Regions from separate parts of the Nonomuraea sp. NPDC046570 genome, predicted to be linked through region 1. Evidence: predicted binding sites of a transcription regulator. Region 1 holds the regulator's gene; each other region holds the start of a gene.
What was found. Region 1 encodes LexA, which represses DNA repair genes until DNA is damaged. Its sites were predicted from a motif close to TCGAACANNTGTTCGA; they were not measured.
Positions count from the first base shown of each region.

Region 2: ABZ911_RS31800 (DNA topoisomerase IV subunit B) is a predicted target of LexA. The motif match lies at 1,947-1,962, and genes of this name have one in related genera.
Region 3: ABZ911_RS04870 (SAV_6107 family HEPN domain-containing protein) is a predicted target of LexA. The motif match lies at 2,304-2,319, and genes of this name have one in related genera.

Region 1 covers NZ_JBEYZF010000017.1:149,144-152,415, reverse strand. Annotated here, with positions in the region: gene ABZ911_RS25845 (hypothetical protein) at 146-274, opposite strand; gene lexA (transcriptional repressor LexA) at 1,303-2,010, shown strand; gene ABZ911_RS25835 (aminotransferase class I/II-fold pyridoxal phosphate-dependent enzyme) at 2,314-3,272, shown strand, end outside.
Region 2 covers NZ_JBEYZF010000026.1:55,899-59,170, forward strand. Annotated here, with positions in the region: gene ABZ911_RS31800 (DNA topoisomerase IV subunit B) at 1-1,924, opposite strand, end outside; gene ABZ911_RS31805 (hypothetical protein) at 2,171-2,401, shown strand; gene ABZ911_RS31810 (GNAT family N-acetyltransferase) at 2,466-3,158, opposite strand.
Region 3 covers NZ_JBEYZF010000002.1:260,772-264,043, reverse strand. Annotated here, with positions in the region: gene ABZ911_RS04880 (universal stress protein) at 1-164, shown strand, start outside; gene ABZ911_RS04875 (transcriptional regulator) at 495-989, shown strand; gene ABZ911_RS04870 (SAV_6107 family HEPN domain-containing protein) at 1,597-2,043, opposite strand; gene ABZ911_RS04865 (ferredoxin) at 2,840-3,034, opposite strand; gene ABZ911_RS04860 (cytochrome P450) at 3,047-3,272, opposite strand, start outside.

The sequences.
Region 1 (3,272 bases):
TCCGGACCAGGTTTCCCGCGTCGCCTGGTAGTCAGTCACCCCGTGTTCCGAATTGGGGCCCGCGCATTTCCGGGAGTTGGGGCCCGTGCAGAGGATCTCGGCAGGTTCAGGGGTGCTTGCCAGGCGCGCCCATGTCGGCGATCGTTCAGGCGGTTGCCCGTCCGTCCACGACCACCCAGGACAGCACCTCGCCAGTTACCGGCCCGCCCTCGTGCGCCGATGCCCAACTGGCGGCCTTGGTGCCGAGCACGAACGCCCCCAACGCCACGGCCACGAACAGCATTAGTAGAACAATGCGCCCCCGCCGGGTAATCCGCATCGGCCGCCGAGCCGACCCAGCCGATCCACGTGATGAATTCACAGTTCGCCGCACCGAGTTCGTACGCTGCTGTGGCAATTCGTCAGACGAACGTACCGGTTTCAAGAATCGCCGACGCGACCCCACCGGCACCGGAGCTACAGATCGACGAGGCGAGCCCGCCGTCGAACGCGACGCTTTCGCAGCCCGCCGAAGCTTCCGCTGAAGCCGGATCCGCCGCCTCTCCAACCGCCGAACCTTCCCACCAGCACCACGCCGTCGCCCACCACCGGCTGTCAGGTGCTCAGCTTCTGCCGCCTGGCCACGGACCATGCCCACTTGGCGTTCAACCCTCTGCACGGACGGCGTCTCGCACTCTTTAGGGCGGCTTGCCCCGGACCCTCCGAGGCCGGGGGAACTCGCACTCGTGGCGATGGGCCGCGCGGGCGCCGTACCGGAGATCGGGTCTTCGTCTTTCTCCGGTGAGCGTGGCTCGGGGACCAGCCACAGGTGACGCCCCCTGGCTGGGGCACCCGTTTGGGACTGAGCCCTCCGTCGCCGATCTCGCTGGTTCTGGCCTTGGATGCTCCGCCCCTGAGGCTCGGACTTGGAGCCATCCTGCTCCAGAGCCTCGGGATTCTGGGAGGCTCTCCCCTGAGCCTCCTGGCGCTCTCGGTCCCCCCGGGTGCGCTGCTCTCGCGTGAGGTCCGCAAGGAGGGTCAATTGCGTGTCTTCGCTGGTTGTGTGTGTGATTGTGGTCGCTCGCACTGATGACCTCCCGCCACCGTCGACCCAGGAAAAGGTCGAATAAGATCAGCGAATCGAACACGGTGTCGATCGAACTCCCGTACGATGTTGTACACCACCGTGCCAACAATTTCGAGGAAGACTCGAACAATTGTTTGAAGATGATCTTCAACGGCGATACGGTCGCTGTGTGCGACGTGAAGACCACGGACCGGGAGGTTCGCCGGTAAGGCGGGCCGCCGGGCGAGGAGGAGAGCATGAGCGAGCGGGATGACGAAAAGGGCGTCACTGACCTTGCGGTGCGTCGGCGTGACTCTCTGGGGCTGACCCCCAGACAGCGCAAGATCCTTGAGGTGATCCGCGACTCGGTCCAGCAGCGCGGCTACCCGCCGTCCATGCGGGAGATCGGCGAGGCCGTGCACTTGACCAGCACGTCCAGCGTGTCGCACCAGCTGACGGCGTTGCAGCGCAAGGGCTACCTGAGGCGTGATCCCCACCGGCCGCGCGCCCTGGAGGTGCGCCTCCCCGGCGAGCCGGTGCTCTGGGTCGACCCCGACGGCAGAGACGACGAGACCCCGGTGAGCAGGCCCACTGCCGCCTACGTGCCGCTGGTCGGCCGTATCGCCGCCGGTGGCCCCATCCTCGCCGAGGAAAGCGTCGAGGACGTGTTCGCGCTGCCCAAGCAGCTCGTCGGTGAAGGCACGCTCTTCCTGCTTCAGGTCGCCGGTGACTCGATGATCGAGGCCGCCATCGCCGACGGCGACTGGGTGGTCGTCCGCCAGCAGCCCGTCGCCGAGAGCGGCGACATCGTGGCAGCGATGATCGACGGCGAGGCCACGGTCAAGACGTTCAAGCGCAAGGACGGCCACGTCTGGCTGGTCCCCCACAACTCCAACTACGACCCGATCCCCGGCGACGAGGCAAGCGTCCTGGGCAAGGTCGTGGCAGTCCTCCGCCGCCTCTAGCTCCAAAGATCCCGCTCCTGGAGTCACTTGAGCCACCCACAGTCCGCCCGAGTCACCCGCTCGGGCGGACTGCAGGCCCTGTTGGAACACATCCAGTAAGCCGCCTACGCCTGATCCTCTCCAGCGGGGTGCGTATCAGCGGCCGGGCAGCGTGGCGATCCTGCACGAGTCACTCGGCCTGCGGCACTGCCCTCGCCGGCTACGAGCCCTCGCAGTGAAAAGTCGATATTGCGGCGACGCGCCTAGACTGATCGAGTGAATGACTCGTTTCGTGTCGAAGACCTTGAAACCTCTCGTGATGGGTTGAAGTGGACGAAGGCGGGTCCGGGGGTGATCCCCGCGTGGGTCGCCGACATGGACTTCCCGGTCGCCCCCGAGATCACCGAGGCGTTGCGCCGCCGCGCCGCCGGTGACCTCGGCTACCCGGTCTGGCTGGACTCGCCCGACGCGGGCCCGCTCGCCGAGGCGTTCGCCACGCGCATGGCCGTACGGTACGGCTGGCAGCCCGACCCGGCGCTCGTCCGCTCCTACACCGACATCAACCAGGCACTCCAGGTACTTCTCCAGGTGTGCACGAGCCCCGGCGACGGCGTGGCCGTGCACACGCCCGCCTACCACCCGTTTCTGGGCACGCTGGCGGAGATGAACCGCCCGCTGCGGCCGATTCCGATGCTGCCGGACGGCGACTCCTGGCGCTTCGACAAACCCGACCTCTCGGGCTGCCGGGTGCTGCTGCTGGTCAACCCGCACAACCCGACCGGCCGGGTGTTCACCCGCGCGGAGCTGCTCGCCCTGGCCGACCAGGCCGAACGGCACGACCTGATGGTCATCTCCGACGAGATCCACGCCGACCTGACGTACGCCCCGAACGAGCACATCCCGTTCGCGACGATCCTGCCCGAGCGCACGGTGACGCTGACCTCGGCGACGAAGGCGTTCAACCTCGGCGGCATCAGGTGCTCGGTCGCCCACATCGGCATGCCCGCGGTCCGCGAGGCCCTCGACCGCCAGCCCTCCTTCGTGTACGGCTCGGCGAACCTGTTCGGCGTCGAGGCGACGGTCACGGCCTGGCGCCAGGGAGACGCCTGGCTGGAGCAGGTCGTGGCGACGCTCGACCGCAACCGCAAACTGATCGCCGAGCGGCTTCCCCAAGGGGTCGGCTACCGGATCCCGGAGGCCACCTACCTGGCGTGGCTGGACTTCGGCGAGCCGGGCGCCGCCGGTCGGCTGGAGCGCGAGGCGAAGGTGCTGCTGAGCGACGG
Region 2 (3,272 bases), on a different contig from region 1:
GGTGGCGCGGATCCATGGTGGTCTCGGCCAGCTGGTCGGCGTCCATCTCGCCCAGACCCTTGTACCGCTGCACCGGGTCCTTCCAGCGCTTGTTCCGCTTCTGCAGGTCGCGCAGCACCTTCTGCAGCTCGGCGTCGGAGTAGCAGTAGATGTACTTCTCCTGGCCCCGCCCGGGGTTGGTGAGCTCGATGCGGTGCAGCGGCGGCACGGCGGCGAAGACCCGGCCCGCCTCGACCAGCGGACGCATGTAGCGGTGGAAGAGGGTGAGCAGCAGGCAGCGGATGTGGGCGCCGTCGACGTCGGCGTCCGCCATCAGGATGATCTTGCCGTAGCGGGCCGCCTCCAGGTCGAAGGACCGGCCCGACCCGGCGCCGACCACCTGGATGATCGAGGCGCACTCGGCGTTCTTGAGCATGTCGCTCACGGACGCCTTCTGCACGTTGAGGATCTTGCCGCGGATCGGCAGCAGGGCCTGGAACTCCGAGTCACGGGCCAGCTTGGCCGTACCGAGGGCGGAGTCCCCCTCGACGATGAACAGCTCGCTGCGGTCGACGTCGTCACTGCGGCAGTCGACGAGCTTGGCCGGCAGCGCCGAGTTCTCCAGAGCACTCTTGCGGCGCTGGTTGTCACGATGCTCACGGGCCGCGATGCGCGCCTTCGCGGCGGTGACGATCTTCTCCAGTACGGCACGCAACTGCTGCTTGAAGCCGCGCGGCGGGTTGGCGAACAGCTCCTTCAGCTCGCGCGAGACGACGTGCGAGACGATGCGGGTGGCCGCCGAGGTGCCGAGCACCTCCTTGGTCTGCCCCTCGAACTGCGGCTCCGGCACGCGGACGGTCACGACGGCGGTCAGGCCCTCAAGGATGTCCTCCTTGCTGACCGGGTCGTCGCCGTTCTTGAGCAGGCGGGTCTCGCGCAACTGCTCGTTGAGGGTCTTGACCAGGCCGCGCTCGAACCCGGTCAGATGGGTGCCGCCCTTGGCGGTGGCGATCACGTTGACGAAGGAGCGCACGGCCGAGTCGTAGCCCTTGCCCCAGCGCACCGCCACGTCGACGGTCAGCTCGCGCTGCACCTCGGTGGGCGTCATGTGGCCCTGGTCGTCGAGGACGGGCACGGTCTCGTGGAAGTGGCCGACGCCCTGCAGCCGCAGCACCTCGCACACCGCCTCGTCGCGGGCGAGGAACTCGGTGAACTCGGAGATGCCGCCGTCGAAGTGGAACTCCTCCTCGGTGCGCTCCTCGCCCCTGCCGTCGATCACGGACAAGGTGAGGCCGGGCACGAGGAAGGCGGTCTGGCGCAGCCGGACGTGGATCTCGTCGAGGGAGACCTCGGCGTCCGGCAGGAAGATCTGCCGGTCGGCCCAGAACCTGACCCTGGTGCCGGTGACGCGCTGGTTCAGCTTGCCGCCGTCGCGCAGGCCGGACTTCTTCTTGAACTTGGCGGTGGGCCCGTCGCCGTCGAACACGCCGGGCACGCCGCGCCTGAAGCTGATCTCGTGGATCTTGCCATCGCGGTCGACCTCGACGTCGAGGCGCGCGGACAGGGCGTTGACCACGGAGGCGCCGACGCCGTGCAGGCCGCCCGAGGCGCCGTAGGAGCCGCCGCCGAACTTTCCGCCGGCGTGCAGCTTGGTGTAGACGAGCTCGACTCCGGCGAGGCCGCTCTTGGGCTCGACGTCGACCGGGATGCCGCGGCCGTTGTCGCGGACCTCGATCGAGCCGTCGGCGTACAGCTCGACGTCGATGCGGGTGCAGTGGCCCGCGAGCGCCTCGTCGACGCCGTTGTCCACGATCTCCCACAGGCAGTGCATGAGCCCGCGGCTGTCGGTGGATCCGATGTACATACCAGGGCGCTTGCGGACGGCCTCAAGGCCTTCAAGCACCGACAGGTGACGAGCCGTGTAACCCGCCTCCACTACCGTCACTCCCGCTCCCTGGGTCTATCGATCGAACACGTGTGCGCAGCCTACCGTTCTTCCCGCTGACGCGGGTACAAGCTTGCCAGCACGGCACGTTTGCCGTGACCAACGGCGTGTTCGGCGTTACCTCCGGACACATTCCGCTCTCGGCGTAGAGACCAGGTGATTGGGAACGTCCTCGTCCGGTTAGATGTTGTCCAAGTGACTGACGCCAGATCCTCGCTTCGGCGGGGGTGACCCGAAAGGCGATACGTGACTGGAGCTCTCGCCCCCGTTAAGCCGCTGACGGCCCTCGACCGCTGCGACCGTTGCGGCGCCCAGGCATACATTCGCGCGACCCTGCCGGTAGGCGGGGAGCTGCTGTTCTGCGCCCACCACGGGCGTCAGCACGTGGCCGCGTTGCGCGATAAGGGCGCCGACATCCTGGACGAGTCCGCCCGTCTCAGCGAAACTCCCTCATCCTCTAGATCAGAAGAACGCTAGATAATTCCATAGCACGACGAACGAACGCGGCGGCCGCCGTTCCCGGGGCCGTCGCGTTCGCTTTTCACTTGATTCTGTAGTGGTATCCACTGCTTTCGGTGAATCCTTCACCCCGGTAGAAGTCCACGGCGGCCGTGTTCTCCGCCATGACGACGAGGTACGCCGACCGGGCGCCCGCCCGCGCGCCCTGCCGTACCAGCGCGCGCAGCACACTGCGGGCCAGCCCGCGCCGCCGCACCCGCGGCAGCGTCGCCATGCAGTAGACACCCACGGTGTCCCCCTGGAGTACGGCCCGCCCGACCGCGACCGCCGTCCCGCCCTCCTCCACCGCGGCGTACCAGGCCGGTACCCCGCCGGCGATGCGCTCGGCCGTCTCGTATCCCTCGCCATAGCGCCCGTCGACCGACCACCACGACTCCAGCCAGCCCGCCCAGGTCCGCTCCTCGATCCGCACCTCGTGCGCGATCCCGGTGTCCGCGACCGGCCCGGTCATGCACAGCACCGGGTCGGCGAGCCGGTAGCCGCGCTCCTCCAGCACCCCGTCGAGCCCGGCCGGTGCCTGCCCGCCCAGCGTGAACAGTGTGGGCAGCCCGCGATCGGCGTAGTACTTCTCCGCCGCCTCGATCACCCCGTCCAGGTCCGCCGGCTCGCCGATCACCATGACGGAGTTGGCCCGCTTGGTCACACCTCCAGCGCTTCTGAACGTCCAGCCGTCCACGGTCTCCCGCTCCAGCGCGGGCCAGGCCTGATCAATCAACGCCTCAAAATCCATAGAAACGGACACGAACGGCACTCTAACCACAGAACTACCCCTGACGCCTGGCGAGGCGACTCCGCGCCTCACTCCACAAGATTCACCCCGCCCTTCGGG
Region 3 (3,272 bases), on a different contig from region 1:
TCGCCGACGCGCTCGGCCAGACCGGCTGGCTGCCGGGCGAGCTGATCATCTGTGCCTCCAGCGAATCGGGCCCCCTGCGCCGAGTCTTCCTCGGCGACACCTCGATCAAGATCATACGCGCCGCGCCGTGCCCGGTGATGATCCTCACCCGGCAACCGGCCTGACGCTTTGTGTACACGGTGTAACGATCGCCACACCTTGCACTCCTGGCGAACGCTCGCGAAGTACTGTTCTCGGTGGGACAAGAGCGACCTTTAACGCGGACCCTCTCGGACCGGATTCGGCATCTTTTTTCCAATCAGCTTGACCTTCGGCGTCCACCGCTTTACCGTCACTGTCCGTAACCACACCTCGCGGCGTACTGGGGTAAACCCAGTGCCAACAGCTACCGAAGGTGCCTACCCCGGCACCCACCCCCCGGTGGTTCAGGCATATGCCGCAAGGGAGCACAATCTACTGAGAGCTGTACATAACCAGAGCCGGGGGGCCACACGATGCCGTCTGAGTACGCCAAGTCGCTGGGTGCACGACTCCGCGCCATCCGCACCCAGCAGGGTCTTTCCCTGCACGGGGTCGAGGAGAAGTCGCGCGGACGCTGGAAAGCCGTCGTCGTTGGCTCCTACGAGCGTGGCGACCGAGCTGTGACGGTTCAGAAGCTTGCCGAGCTTGCCGACTTCTACGGCGTGCCCGTTTCCGAGCTGCTGCCGGGCGGCGCCGCCCCCAGCCCGCTCGGGCCCGTGCCGAAGCTTGTGATCGACCTTGAGCGCCTGGCCACCCTGCCCAAGGAGAAGGCCGGCGCGCTCGCCCGCTACGCGGCCACCATCCAGAGCCAGCGCGGCGACTACAACGGCAAGGTGCTGTCGATCCGGCAGGAGGACCTGCGGTCCCTGGCGGTCATATACGACAAGTCGCCTAGCGAGCTGACCGAGGAACTGATCAGCTGGGGCGTCCTCGACGCCGAGGCCCGCCGGGCGGTCGAGTCTTTCTAACTGAGGTCATCCGACTCCCCCAAGGGATTTCGGTCACCCCGACTCCGGCGCGAGCCGGCTGCGGCCCCGGACCTTCGCGGTCCGGGGCCGCAGCCGTGCCGGGGGTCGGGGTCGCCGGGAACGGCCGCTGCCGGCGTCTTCCGAGCTGGACGGCTGGCACTGAGTGCGGAGGCTGGGCTCGAAGCGGCTGTGGCAGTCTCACCCGCGTCCTGGCACTGGGTGTGAAGGCAGGGCTCGAAGCGGCTGTGGCAGCCTCTACCGCGTCCAGGGCAGGGCTGTACAGATGCGTGCGGCGGCAGAAGGGCACGGCGCGGGACTGAGGGCCCGAGCGCGGACCATGGGCACACAACGCGGGCAAGAGGGCCTGAGCGTGGATAGAGGCATGCGTGGCGGTGCAGGCACGGGCGCGGTGCGGAGGGTCTGCGCAGCGTGAGGGCATGCGAAGTCGGGGCGTCAGGCGGGATGTGCCTGGGAGCGGGCGAGTCGGGCCGAGGGCAAGCCAGTTAGACCTGAGGGGAGCAGGCCAATTGGGCCTGAGAGCAGGTCGTCAGGCTGGGTGGGCGGTTTGGGGTGTTGGTCAGGCTGGCTGGGGTGGTTTGGGTGTTGGTCAGCCTGCCAGGGGGACGTGGGCGGGGAGAGAGGGCTGGACTGGGACGCCGAGGAGTTCTTCCACGGTGGAGACGAACGTCTCAGCTTCGGCCAGGAGTTCGTCGGCGTCGGTGGTGGTGACGCCGTGGGTGAGGCCCGCCTCGGCGCGGGCGCGCTTGGCGGCGCTCACCGAGAAGTAGGCCGCCCAGTCGGCCAGGCGGGGCTCGACTTCGGGGAGGAGCTCCCAGGCGCTGCGGAGACGGCGCCTGCGGCCTTCCATCGGGCGGGGGCGGGCGGCCAGGATCGCCGCCGCCGCGCGGAGTGCGGCCAGGTGGGCCGACACGTATCGGGTGGCCGGGGTGCGGGCGGTGCCCGCCTCGGCCAGGCAGTTGCGGGAGTCGTTGAGGTGCGCCCGGACTGCGGGCGACAACCGGGGCCCGCGCGTGTCGCTGAGCCTTTGGGTCATCTTGCCAGCCTCCTTCGGGTCGTGGCGGCTCCCGGCGTTTCCACCGGTGAAGCCCAGAATCGCAGGCCCCACCGACAATTCCGCCGGGCGGCCGGACGAGGAGCTTCCCCTCTCCCCGTCCGGCCAGAACACGCCCACTCGTCTCCGCCGACGACGAGGACGCGCCCTTCGCCCGGGGACCTGCCCGCGGGCTTCACATGGGGGATGCGAAGCCCACGACCAGGCCCTTTGGCGTGAGCCGCGAGCCTCACGCCACTGCATCGAACATAATTTCGATCACCCCGAATGTCAACCGATTCAACGAACACAGGTTCGATCATGGCGAAACCCCAGCGGGCTTCATCTGCGCGAAGCTCCAAAACCTTCGGGGGACCGACACCCGACAGGGGGCGCGGCTGAGCAAGCGGGAGACGAGCCGGACGACGCGTCTTCGCCGCCACCGGCGAGGTCCGGCCTGAGCGAAGAACGCCTGAGCGAAGGAGGGCGTCCGAGAGCAAAGAACGCCGGATCAGACGCCCTTGAGCGGAGATCCACAGCCGAAGCGGACCGGGAGAAGCGGGACGCGAACCAGGACGCGTCTGGGACCCCGTCGATGCTAGGCGAAGGGAGCGAGGTGAAAGTGCTGCACGAGTCAGGTAGGCGCCGAGCACGACAAGAAGGCGAGGGTCAGAAAGCGAGGTCAGAAGGCAAAACGCCGAGCAATGGCGAGAGATAGCGGCGTGGGCAGGCAGAAGGGTGGGGGCAGGCGGGAGGGTGGGGGGAGGTTGGTGAGGGGGGTGCGGAGGCTGTTGTCAGGTCAGGGGTTGATGGAGATCGCGCCAGAAGGGCACAGCTGGACCGCCCGCTTCGCGGCCCCCTCCAAGCCGGCCGGTACCTCGGCCACCAGCACCACCACCGTCCCCTCCTCCTCGCTCTGATCGAACAGGTCCGGGGCCGTGAGCACGCACATCCCCGCCCCGATGCACACCGTCGTATCGCCTGAGACCTTCATCCCGAATTCTCCTCACCAGGTCACCGGAAGCCGGTGCACGCCGTAAATGCTCATGTCCGTCCGCATCGGCACCTCCCCCTCCGGCACCGCGAGCCGCAACCCGGGAAAGCGCCGCAGCAGCGCCGGGTAGGCGATGCGCATCTCGATCCGGGCGAGCTGCTGCCCGAGGCACTGGTGGATGCCGTGCCCGAAGGACAGGTGTCCGTGCGCCTCCCGCCTGAGGTCGAGCCTATCGGGC